One region of the Streptomyces sp. NPDC050704 genome, then DNA from elsewhere that is predicted to be linked to it. Evidence: riboswitches for the same ligand, from Rfam matches in the RefSeq annotation. Region 1 holds a riboswitch; the other holds the start of a gene.

Region 1 (5,916 bases):
CCCACCGGCAGCGCGCTGCGCCTCACCGCCCTGCTGGACGGGCTCGCCGTCCAGATGACGGCGTACCCGGGCGCGGTGTCGCGCGCCCGGACCCAGGAGTGGGTGGACGAGGCGCTCGCCCGCGAACTGGGGCTGGAGCGCGAAGCGTTGACGACCCCGGGCACGTGACGACACCTCGCACTCGATGCGAGGTACCGCGACCTCACAGGTGAAGGGCGACCGGGCAGGGCTCGACGCCATCGGTCGAGCCCTGCCCGGCCATCCCTCAGACCTTCAAGCGGCCGGCTTTCAGGCCCTCGGCCTCTCAGGCCACCCAGTCGATCCGCATCTTGATGTCGTCGGGCGACAGGCTCCCCTTCGCCACCACACGGTCCCCGGACGACTCCCCGCGCAGCCGCCGCCCGATCCACGGCACCAGATACTCGCGCGCCCAGTGGATGTCGTCCCGCCGCACCTCGAGGGTGCCGCGGGGCGGCAGCGGAGGCCACGGCTGGTCCGGGTCCGCCGGCACCTCCAGGCCGATGACCTGGCCCGCGCGCAGGGCGACCCGGGTATGCCCTTCGGGCGACAGGTGGAGCCGGTCGCCGTCCCAGGCCCGCCGGTCCTGGATGGTCCTGAGGGACCACAGGTCGAGGACGGGACAGCCGTACCGGTCGGCGATGGCCCGTACATGCCCGTTGTACGTGGCGATCTTGCCGCGCAGGTGCTTGAGCACGGGGATGCCACGGGTGTCGAAGCCGGTGGTCACGAGCACCGTGCCGACGGCCGACGTGAGCTCCACGACGGCACGTTCGAAGCGCTCCGCGACCTCGTCGGGGTCGGTGCCCGGCCGGAGGATGTCGTTGCCGCCCGCGCAGAAGGAGACCAGATCCGGCGAGAGCTCCTTGGCCCGCCGCAGTTGGTCCTCGACGATCTGGTCGAGCAGTTTCCCGCGGACGGCGAGGTTGGTGTAGCCGAAGTCGCCCTCGGGCCGCCGGTCCGCGAGAAGCACCGCGAACCGGTCCGCCCAGCCGACCAGCGCCCCGTCGGGGCCGGGGTCGCCGACGCCTTCGGTGAAGCTGTCCCCCACCGCTACGTACGACCCGATCACTGATGTGTTGTCATACTTCGAATCGTCTGCCACATCGGCCCATGATTCCCCTTCGGTTGTGAGCTACGCGACCGTAGGAAAGGGTTGACGCGCGGTGAGATAAGCCACTCGTCAAGTGTTGGTCAACCCCGGAATAAGGCCTCATCAGGAGTCGTTGCCCCGCCACACCCGGAAGTCCGTGATCCTGAAATGGCTCCAGACGGTCCGGAACGCGAAGTGCCCGCTCGTGTAGGGCTCCGGGTCCACGTAGTCGAAGACGAGCCTGCCGTTGTTCCACCACTGGACCGTCGAACCGTTCGAGACGATCCGGACGCGATGGGGCTCGTTGGCCGTGAGCAGCGGCTCCGTGTAGTCGAGGACCAGCGGTCGCACGCCCGCCTCGCCCACGTAACGGCGCAGCCGCGTGGTCGTGTTGTAGTTCGCGCCGTACCCGGAGTAGTACGTCTTGAGGTAGTCGTACTCGGGGAGCGCCCCGCCGCGTTCCGTCGCGAACAGGTCGCCGGGGGAACGCACGTCGGTGGCGTTCCAGAAGTTGTTGAGGTCGGACACCCGGTCGTTCGCCCCGCCCGCGGAGACCGGCGTGGCGGTGTACTCGATGACGTACGGCCCCCGCAGCCGGCGCTTGAACCAGACCGTCGCCCCGCTGGGCACGTCGATCTCCAGGACGCCCCGGGAGGCGGTGACGCTGCCGCCGTCCTGCAGTTCGGTCGCCCACTGGCCGAGGCCGTGCCGGAAGTCGTCACGGGCGATGAGCCACCCCCGGCCGTGGCGGGCCGCCGCGCTCGCCCCTTGGGCGGGGGCGAGTGCCACGAGGGCGGCACCGGCCGCCAGGGCTCCGAATGCTCTGCGTGTGGTCGTCATGAAGCGGCTCCTCCGAAGACCCATAGAAAGCGCTTGCGGAGATCACTCTGTCCCCACTGCCCCGCTCCTGTCGAGACCTCGCGCCGCCACGCCACACGCCCGCAATACGTCGATCGCGGTTCAGCTCGGCCGCCCGCGGCACGCCCGCGTCCCGATCGTTCCCGCGAACGCCGGAGGCCGGACCCCGGGGATCGTGGGGTCCGGCCTTCGGAGACGAGCCGGTTGGTCCGGCCCGCGCGTGGCGAGCGGGGCGTCAGACGGAGACGCCCTTCGAGCGGAGGTACGCCATCGGGTCCACGTCCGAGCCGTAGTCCGGCGTGGTGCGGATCTCGAAGTGCAGGTGCGGTCCCGTGACGTTGCCGGTCGCGCCCGAGAGGCCGACCTGCTGGCCCCCGGTCACGGTCTGCCCGGCCGACACGGAGAGGGAGGACAGGTGGGCGTACTGGGCGTAGAAGCCGTCGTTGAGCTTGATGACGACCTGGTTGCCGTACGCACCGCCCCAGCCGGCCGAGACGACCGTGCCGGCGCCCACGGACTTGAGCGAGGTGCCGGTCGGGACGGAGAAGTCGACACCGGTGTGGTAGCCGCTGGACCACATGCTGCCGGACATCTTGTACGGGGTCCCGACGGACGCACCCGCGACCGGCAGGGCGAACCCGGAGGCACTGGCGGTGTCCGCGGCCTTGGTGGTCGTGGTCGGCTTCTTCGCGGACGGCTGGGGGGCCTTGGCAGAGCCGGAGCCGGAATCGGCACGGGAACCGGAGCTGGTGTCAGCCGCGGCCTTCCCGCCGATCGTCAGCTTCAGGCCCGGGTGGATGAGTCCCGGGTCGCCGCCGATCGTCGTGCGGTTGTCCTCGTACAGCTTCTTCCAGCCGCCGTTGACATCCTGCTCGTCGGCGATCTTCGAGAGGTAGTCACCCGCCCGGACCGCATACGTCTTGGTCGTCGCCTTCTTCTCGGCGGCCTTCTTCTCGGCGGCGATCGGCGCGGCTTCGGCGGCCTTGTCCGAAACAGTGGACCGGCTCAGGACATTCGAGGTATTCGCAACGGAGTCGGCGGCGGACTGCGAAGTCGCGGCGTTCGCACCGGTCGCCCCCAGCAGCGGCAGGGCGAGTGCGGCGCCACCGGTTCCGGCGACGGCGATGGAGCGGGTGAAACGCTGGGACTTGGGACGGCGGTGCTTACCCTTCGCGGGCATGACGAATTTCCTCTCCGGCGCCTGCGGGGTGAGCTGTCGGGTGCGAGCTGGAGATGCCCGGCCGCGCTTTCGCACGGCTTAACCCCTAGCCGTTCCGGAGACCGGAACAGGCGTCTTACCTGTGGGTCCCCCGCTCCTGCCGTTTCGGGTGGGTGAGCGGATTCCGGGCGGCGGCAGGATTGGGCGTCCGTCCGGATTGGTGGCGAACGTAAGCGACCCGTGGAGGCAGGGACAACCTTTGGTGTTTCCTGTGCGCACCGTTCTCTTGATCCATGCCCGAAATGTCAGTCACCCTGCGTAAATGGCAGATCGCGACCATTTCTTAAATCCCTGGAAACACGGGTGAATTACGTGAACATGGCGACAGCGGACCGTCATCAATATGACGCTGCTCACGCGCCGCAACCCCAGGAGCCTTCGTTCCAGAGCGAGTTGGAACGAAGGCTCCAATAAGGACACAACAGTCACATACGGCGCAGGCGGATGACTACCGCATCAAGGTCCCCGCGCAGCCCGGTCCGCAGCCCGTGATGCAACAGCACCGAACCCCGGTGGACTTCACCCGTTTCGAGGCATTCGTACTCCGCCGCCGGGTCGAGGCCCCGCAGTCGCACCGGCGCGACCGGCTCACCGTAGTGCTGGGCCTGGAGCCAGGCGAGGACGACGGCCTCGCCGCCGAGGACGTACTGCACGGCGCTGAGCCCGCCCTCGGGCGCCCGCAGCCGGTGGAGGTCACCGCGCTGCACGACGGGCCGGATCTCCTTGTAGAGCTCCACCCACGTCCGTGCCTCGGCCAGCTCCTCGTCGCTCCACTCGGTCAGGTCGCCGCCCACCCCGAGCACTCCGGCCATCGCACTCACGAAGCGGAAGCGCAGCGAGCTGACGCGCCCGTTGAGCTGGACGTTGGGACTGTCGGTGACCCAGGCGGCCATGACCCGGGCCGGGTGCACCTGGCTGAAACCGTACTGGATGGCGAGCCGGTCGAGCGGGTCGGTGTTGTCGGAGGTCCACACCTGGTCCGTACGCGCCATGACGCCGAGGTCGATCCGGCCGCCACCGCCCGAGCAGGACTCGAAGGCCACTCCAGGATGGGCCGCCCGCAGCCGGTCCAACAGGCCGTACAAGGCGTCCACGTGGTCAACCCAGAGCTTCTGCGGGTACGGCTCGCCCGGCCATCCGGCGTCCGTGAAGCAGCGGTTGAAGTCCCACTTCACGTAGTCGATGGGTGCACTGGAGAGCAGCGTGTCGAGCTGCTTCCACAGGTACTCCTGGACATCTTCGCGAGCGAGGTTCAGGACGAGCTGATTGCGCAGCTCCGTCCTCTTTCGTCCCGGCTGGAACTGCACCCAGTCGGGATGCGCGCGGTACAGCTCGCTGTCCGGGTTGACCATCTCGGGCTCGACCCAGATGCCGAACCGCATCCCCAGGGCGTGTACGTCGTCGGCGAGCGGCTTGAGCCCGGCCGGGAAGCGGTCCGGGTTGGGCGTCCAGTCGCCTAGTCCGGCCCGGTCGCTGGTCCGCGCCCCGAACCAGCCGTCGTCGACGACGAACAGCTCCACTCCCATCGCGGCGGCCCGCCGCGCGAGCGCCCGCTGCTGCTCCTCGGAGATGTCGAACTCGGTGGCCTCCCAGGAGTTGTAGAGCACGGGCCGGTCCTGGTCGGCGTCCGGGATCACGTACGCGCGCTGGTACGCGTGCCAGGCTCGGCTCGCCCCGCCGAAGCCGCCGTCGCTCCACAGTCCCGCGAAGACGGGCGTGACGAAGCTCTCCCCCGGCTCCAGCCGCAGCAGCCCCGAGTCGTCGTATCCGGCCCCGCCGGTGATCTGCACGCGCGCGTCCGGGAGGTGGGCCACGGCGATGCGCCAGGACCCGGACCAGGCGAGGGCGCAGCCGTAGACCTCGCCGTGCTCCTCGGTCGCCGCGCCCTCGACGTCCAGCGCGACCCACGGCAGGTGCTGGTGCCCGGTGTGACCGCGCCTGCTGCCGATGAGCTTCTCACCGTAGGTGAGGTCGGAGCGCACGAGCCGGGACTCCGCCGCCCACCGCCCGTGCAGCTGGGAGAGCCGCCAGTTGTCGCGGTGCGGCAGCGTCCAGGTCGCGGAGTCGGCGCGCAGGACCTCCAGGGCGGGCCCTTCGTTGGAGAGCGTCACCCACCGCTCGACGACATCGCTCGCGGCCCGCATCCGGTAGTGCAGCGTGATGCCGAGCCCGGAGTCGGAGAACCGCAGCCGCAGCTCGTCGCCCTCGGCCTCGTACGCCTCGAAGCGCCACTCCGTGCCGCGCCGCTCCTCCGTACGGACGGACAGCGCGGGCCGCACGAAACGCGGGCCGCCCTCGACGGGGTACTCCTCGTGGCCGTCGAGCGGCGACTCGAAGGGCCAGTACTCCGGCCCGGGGCGCGCCGCGAGTGCCTCGGCGTCGGCAAGGGCGATCCTCGGACCCCAGTGCAGATGCAGCAGCTCGTCGTCCGCGCCGAGCCGCAGGGCGTAACTACTCGTGGGTCCCGAAAGAAGCCACGTACGACCGTCTGCGCCGATCTCCACCATCAAGCCCTCACATATCCGAACAGGCACGCTCAAGTACGAACACCATCATGACCTACGTCCCTCGTGGGCACCGCCTGTGGACAACTCAATGGCCTACGAACCCATGTCGTATCGTCGAGAGCGCACCTCGCCGACGAGCCGCGTCGGCGGTCGAACTGGAGGAGCCCCGTGACGCAGCAGGTCCCGTCGACCGAGCCCGAACTGGCTGGAGTGCGCAACTT
Region 2 (5,916 bases), on a different contig from region 1:
GGCGGCGCGGGCGTACCGGGACGCGATAAGGGCGAGCGAGAGCTAGCCAGTTGGGTCAGTCGGGCGCGGGCGGCGCTGCGGCAGCGGGAAGCATCCCGCCTCGGGCGATGATCAAGATGAGGCGACATGAGGCGACCTCTGATCAGCTCGCCCTCACCTGTCAGGTGGCCGTGAACTCCACCGGGAGGTTCCGCAGCCCGCGCATGATCAGGCCGCCCCGCCAGCGCAGGTCCGCGGGATCGGCGGCGAGTTGGAGATCGGGCAGTCGGCGCAGCAGGGTGGCCAGCGCGGTGCGGCCTTCGAGACGGGCGAGCGGGGCGCCGAGGCAGTAGTGGATGCCGTGTCCGTAGCCGAGGTGCTGGTTGTCCCGGCGGGACAGGTCGAGGGTGTCCGGCTCGTCGAAACGGGCGGGATCACGGTCGGCGGCGGCGAGCACCACGAGGACGGGGTCACCGGAGGCGATGCCCTGTCCGCCGACCTGGAGAGGCTCGGTCGCGTAGCGCCAGGTGGCCAGCTCGACCGGGCCGTCGTAACGGAGAAGCTCTTCGATACCGGTGTCGAGCAGTTCGTGTTCGCCCCGCTCGATCGAACTCTGCAGCTGCGCCCGCTGCTTCGGATTGCGGAGCAGTGCGTACGTGCCGTTGCCGATGAGATTGATGGTCGTCTCGAAACCGGCGAAGAGCAGTACGAAGCACATGGCCGCGGCTTCGTTCTCGGTGAGGTGCTCGCCGTGGTCGGAGGCGCGGATGAGCCCGGAGATGAGGTCCTCGCCGGGGCCGGGGTGGTCCGGGAGCGCCTCCCGTTTGCGGTGGATCAGTTCGGCGAGGTAGCCCCGCATCTTCTTCACGGACCGGGCGACTCCGCCGCGCGGCCCGCCGCCGTGCCGGATCATCATCCCCGCCCAGTCCCGGAAGTCGTCCTGGTCCTCGCTGGGGACGCCGAGCAGGTCGCAGATGGCGTAGATGGGGAGGGGGAACGCGAACTCGTGGATGAGGTCGGCGCTTCCGGTGTGCGCGAAGCGGTCGATGAGCTGGTCGGTCAGTTCCTGGACGCGGGGCGCGAACTCGGCCACGCGACGGGGTGTGAACGCCTTCGAGACGAGCCGGCGCAGCCGGGTGTGGTCCGGCGGGTCGATGTTGAGCAGATGGGTCATGAGGTTGGCGCCGCGCTCACCGGGGATGCCCGTCTTGCTCTTGCCGTGGGCGTCCTTGGAGTGGTGCACGGGATTCTTGGAGAGTCGCGGGTCGGCGAGTGCCTGCTTGGCGTCCGCGTACCGGGTCACGAGCCACGCCTCGACGCCGCTGGGGAGCGTGGTGCGGTGCACGGGCGCATGCTCGCGGAGCCACGCGTAGGCGGGGTACGGGTCGGTGGCGAACTCCCAGGTGAAGAGTTCCGGTTCGATCTGTGGGGCGTTCACGGGGTGACGGTACCGGGGAGCCCTGCCGAGACCCGCAACTCGCGGTGAATTCGGCCGATTTGGGGTGACGTGAAACACACGTCACGCGCGGGCCGCGCACGTTGCGGGGGCGTTTCGCTACGGCCGGTCAGTGCGCGTCACCGCAGGTCAGAACTGACGGTCCCTCAACTTTGTGACTTTCACGTGATCTCCCCTGCATCGACTTGTGACAAGAGTTCGAATGCCTATACCTTCCCCACCAATGCGGCCGGTCCCATCAGCCGCAGGAGTCACAAGCGCGGTTCTCCGTTGTGCGCAGTCCCCTGCTGCGCCCGGTTCCCCGCTGTGTCGAATCCCTTGCTGTCACGCGAAAGGCAACCGCATGCTCTCCGGGAACGGTCGTCACCGTCGCCCCCGTCAGGCTCCGGCTCTTCTCGTCGCGGCGGGTGTGACCGGATCGGCCATCGCCATCCCCCTGCTCGGCGCGACCGGCGCGAGCGCCGCCAGCGGTACGACCTGGGACGCGGTCGCGGACTGCGAGAGCGGCGGCTCGTGGAGCGCCAACTCCGGCAACGGGTACTACGGCGGACTCCAGATGACCCAGGAGACCTGGGAGCAGTTCGGCGGCCTGGACTACGCGCCGAGTGCCGACCAGGCCAGCCGTTCGCAGCAGATAGCCGTCGCCGAGAAGGTCCTCGCGGGCAAGGGTACGAGCGCCTGGGCGACCTGCAGTCTCGTCGCGGGCCTGTCGCAGGACTCCGAGTCGGCCGATGTCGACACGGGTGTCCTGGACGACTCCGCCTCCCCGTCGACCGACTCGGGCACGACATCGGGTGAAACCGGCGGAAATGACACGAAGTCAGGCGACTCGGCTGGATCGGGTGAGCCGGACAAGTCCGACTCGTCCACCGGTGGCGACGCCACGAGTGCACCCGACAGCGACACCAGTGGCGACTCACAGTCTTCGGACAGCTCTTCCACAGGCGACGCGACGGGCACGACCGACGCGACAGGCACGGCGAAGAGTGACGACTCGGACAAGTCGGCCCAGAACGGCGACGCTTCGACCGGCACGGACACGGGGGCCGACAGCGGCGCGGACGACGGCGCGACCTCCGGCCGTCACCGCGGCGGCAGCGCCGACGAGAACGCCACCGGATCCCGTACGGACGACTCGTCCGGCCGGCATGCCTCGCGCGATGACAGCGCCTCGCGTGAAGCCGCCGACGGCTCGTACATCGTCCGTGCCGGAGACAGTCTCTGGGAGATCGCCGACTCCCTTGGGGTCAACGGCGGATGGCGCGAGCTCTACGCCGCGAACAAGGCGTCCGTCGGCGCCGATCCGGATCTCATCGTTCCCGGTCAGAGCCTCGAACTCGACAGCGAGTGACGGACGGGTCATCGGCGACCAAGCCGCCGAATCGGGCGAAAAGCAGCGGTAGTTCGCGGCGAATGTCCCGTTTGGTGAAAATGAGAGATGGATCTCAAGGACCCTGATCGTCTTTGAAATTCGGCGGATCGCGTGTCTACGGTCGTGACCGCTCGCCACTGGTGAGCCCCGACGGTCGCACGCCGAATCCTGCCAACGGCCGTACGGGAACAGTCGTCGCGTAAAGCGCCGTAGGCAGGAGCGGGGGACCCAAGGTAAGTGCCGGACCCGGTCGTTGAGGCCAGGTACGGCTTGGGGTTAAGCCGCGTGACAACGTCACGCGGCCGGGCAACTCACTCGGCCCGAACCCGACAGCTCACCTCGCAGGCGTCGGTGAGGGGATCACTTCATGCTGCTTTCCGGCAAGGGCAAGCACCGCCGCCCGTCCAAGGCCACCCGTATCGCCACGCTCGCCGGTGTCACCACCGCCGCTGTGGCCGTCCCGCTGATGGGCGCCACGGGAGCCTCCGCCGCCACCGCCTCCGAGTGGGACACCGTCGCCCAGTGCGAGTCCGGCGGCAACTGGTCCATCAATACCGGCAACGGCTACTACGGCGGCCTGCAGTTCTCAGCCTCCACCTGGGCCGCGTACGGCGGCACGCAGTACGCCTCCACGGCCAACCAGGCCTCCAAGTCCCAGCAGATAGCCATCGCCGAGAAGGTCCTCGCGGGCCAGGGCAAGGGTGCCTGGCCGAGCTGTGGCGTGGGCCTGTCCGGCGCCTCGTACAACGGTGGCGCGGCCTCCTCCGGCTCCGGTTCCTCGAACTCGGGCTCCGGTCAGAGCTCCACGCAGTCGCAGCCGCAGCAGAACACGCAGTCCTCGGAGGAGCGTTCCTCGCGCTCCCAGGAGCGTCCGGCCGCGAAGCAGAAGACCGTCAAGACCCCGACCGGCAAGAAGGTCAAGAAGGGCGACGGCGAGTACAAGGTCGTCAAGGGCGACACCCTCAGCGAGATCGCCGCCAAGGAGAACGTCAAGGGCGGCTGGCAGAAGCTGTTCAAGCTGAACGACGACATCGTCGACGACGCCGACTTCATCTTCCCGGGCCAGCAGCTGCACCTCAGCTGACAGAGCCGGCAGAACTGACAACAGGCTCACAGCTGAACCACGGCCCATCCCCATCCGTGGTCTCCATAGTGGAGGCCACGTGAGGGCCACCCCCCGTCCCCCAACGGGCTCCCCGCTCCGGTGCGTGTTCCCCCGTACGCACCGGAGCGGGGCTTTTTGTTCCCAGAAGGAACAATGTTTACCCTCAGTTCCGTCCACGGGGTGGCCGGGAGGCCGGCCAATCCCCCCGGGGCGGTTAGGCTCATGTCGCGGAGTCATCACCGCTCTGTAAACAACCGGGCCCCCGCGGCCCGGCGTATCCCGCGTCACATCCCATAAGGAGATGCTCGTGCCGTCCATCGACGTCGTCGTAGCCCGGGAAATCCTGGACTCCCGAGGCAACCCCACGGTCGAGGTCGAGGTCGGCCTCGACGACGGCAGCACGGGTCGTGCCGCCGTTCCGTCCGGCGCCTCCACCGGTGCCTTCGAGGCTGTTGAGCTCCGTGACGGAGACGCCAACCGCTACCTCGGCAAGGGTGTCGAGAAGGCCGTCCTCGCCGTCATCGAGCAGATCGGCCCGGAGCTCGTCGGCTACGACGCCACCGAGCAGCGGCTGATCGACCAGGCGATGATCGACCTGGACGCCACGGACAACAAGGGCTCGCTGGGCGCCAACGCCATCCTCGGCGTCTCCCTCGCCGTCGCGCACGCCGCCTCCGAGGCCAGCGACCTGCCGCTGTTCCGCTACCTGGGCGGCCCGAACGCGCACCTGCTGCCGGTCCCGATGATGAACATCCTCAACGGTGGGTCGCACGCCGACTCCAACGTCGACATCCAGGAGTTCATGATCGCCCCGATCGGCGCGGAGTCCTTCTCCGAGGCGCTGCGCTGGGGCGCCGAGGTCTACCACACCCTCAAGAAGGTGCTGAAGACCAAGGGCCTGTCCACCGGCCTCGGCGACGAGGGCGGCTTCGCGCCGAACCTGGAGTCGAACCGCGCCGCGCTCGACCTCATCCTCGAAGCGATCAAGGAGGCCGGTTACGTTCCCGGCCAGCAGATCGCCCTCGCCCTCGACGTCGCCGCCTCCGAGTTCTACAAGGACGGCAAGTACCAGTTCGAGGGCAAGGAGCGCTCGGCCGCCGAGATGACCGAGTACTACGAGGAGCTCGTGGCCTCGTACCCGCTCGTCTCCATCGAGGACCCGCTGTACGAGGACGACTGGGCCGGCTGGAACGTCATCACCGAGAAGCTCGGCGACAAGGTCCAGATCGTCGGCGACGACCTCTTCGTCACCAACCCGGAGCGCCTCGCCCGCGGCATCGAGGAGGGCTCCGCGAACGCCCTGCTCGTCAAGGTGAACCAGATCGGCTCGCTGACCGAGACGCTGGACGCCGTCGAGATGGCCCAGCGCAACGGCTTCAAGTGCATGATGTCCCACCGCTCCGGCGAGACCGAGGACGTCACCATCGCCGACCTCGCCGTCGCGGTGAACTGCGGCCAGATCAAGACCGGCGCCCCGGCCCGCTCGGACCGCGTCGCCAAGTACAACCAGCTGCTGCGCATCGAGGAGATCCTCGACGACGCCGCGGTGTACGCGGGCCGCAGTGCCTTCCCGCGCTACAAGGGCTGAGCCGACCGCAAGGACTGAGCCGACTGCTTGGAAAGGGTCGCAGCCCCGTCGTACGTACGTCCCCGTACCCGGTCCCGTACCGTGTGCGGGGACGTACGCACGTGACGGGCTCGCAGACCGTTGCAGACGGGTTTGTATCGGGGAGGCGGGACAGATGGCCGTGAAGGACCGTGACCGGTTCTCCACCGCGACCAGGCTGCGGCTGCTCGGTGAGCAGACCGCCGAGCGTGTCTACCGCTCGCAGACCAAGCGCCAGGCCCGCCGCTCGCGGCTGACCGGCCGGGCCGCGCTCCTCGCCCTGGTCCTCTGCACGCTCGTCGTCGCGCTCGCGTACCCCATAAGGCAGTACGTCTCCCAGCGCGCCGAGATCGCCGACCTCCAGCGGGAGCGGGAGCAGGCCCGCGAGCGGGTCGAGC

The links. Region 1 has a riboswitch for cyclic di-AMP ahead of AB0I18_RS31210 (LysM peptidoglycan-binding domain-containing M23 family metallopeptidase). Riboswitches for the same ligand answer to the same signal wherever they lie in the genome.
Region 2: linked by a shared signal. The riboswitch ahead of AB0I18_RS17400 (transglycosylase family protein) and the one ahead of AB0I18_RS31210 (LysM peptidoglycan-binding domain-containing M23 family metallopeptidase) in region 1 are both predicted to bind cyclic di-AMP.

What each region holds. Positions count from the first base shown of each region.
Region 1 is NZ_JBFAHW010000062.1:26,325-32,240, forward strand. It holds gene AB0I18_RS31195 (TetR family transcriptional regulator C-terminal domain-containing protein) at 1-168, shown strand, start outside; gene AB0I18_RS31200 (SGNH/GDSL hydrolase family protein) at 305-1,090, opposite strand; gene AB0I18_RS31205 (DUF6250 domain-containing protein) at 1,235-1,951, opposite strand; gene AB0I18_RS31210 (LysM peptidoglycan-binding domain-containing M23 family metallopeptidase) at 2,205-3,149, opposite strand; cyclic di-AMP (ydaO/yuaA leader) riboswitch at 3,153-3,318, opposite strand; gene AB0I18_RS31215 (alpha-galactosidase) at 3,614-5,695, opposite strand; gene AB0I18_RS31220 (tyrosine-protein phosphatase) at 5,864-5,916, shown strand, end outside.
Region 2 is NZ_JBFAHW010000025.1:91,549-97,464, reverse strand. It holds gene AB0I18_RS17415 (nucleoside triphosphate pyrophosphohydrolase) at 1-46, shown strand, start outside; gene AB0I18_RS17410 (cytochrome P450) at 161-1,417, opposite strand; gene AB0I18_RS17405 (transglycosylase family protein) at 1,779-2,786, shown strand; cyclic di-AMP (ydaO/yuaA leader) riboswitch at 3,003-3,170, shown strand; gene AB0I18_RS17400 (transglycosylase family protein) at 3,175-3,891, shown strand; gene eno (phosphopyruvate hydratase) at 4,214-5,500, shown strand; gene AB0I18_RS17390 (septum formation initiator family protein) at 5,655-5,916, shown strand, end outside.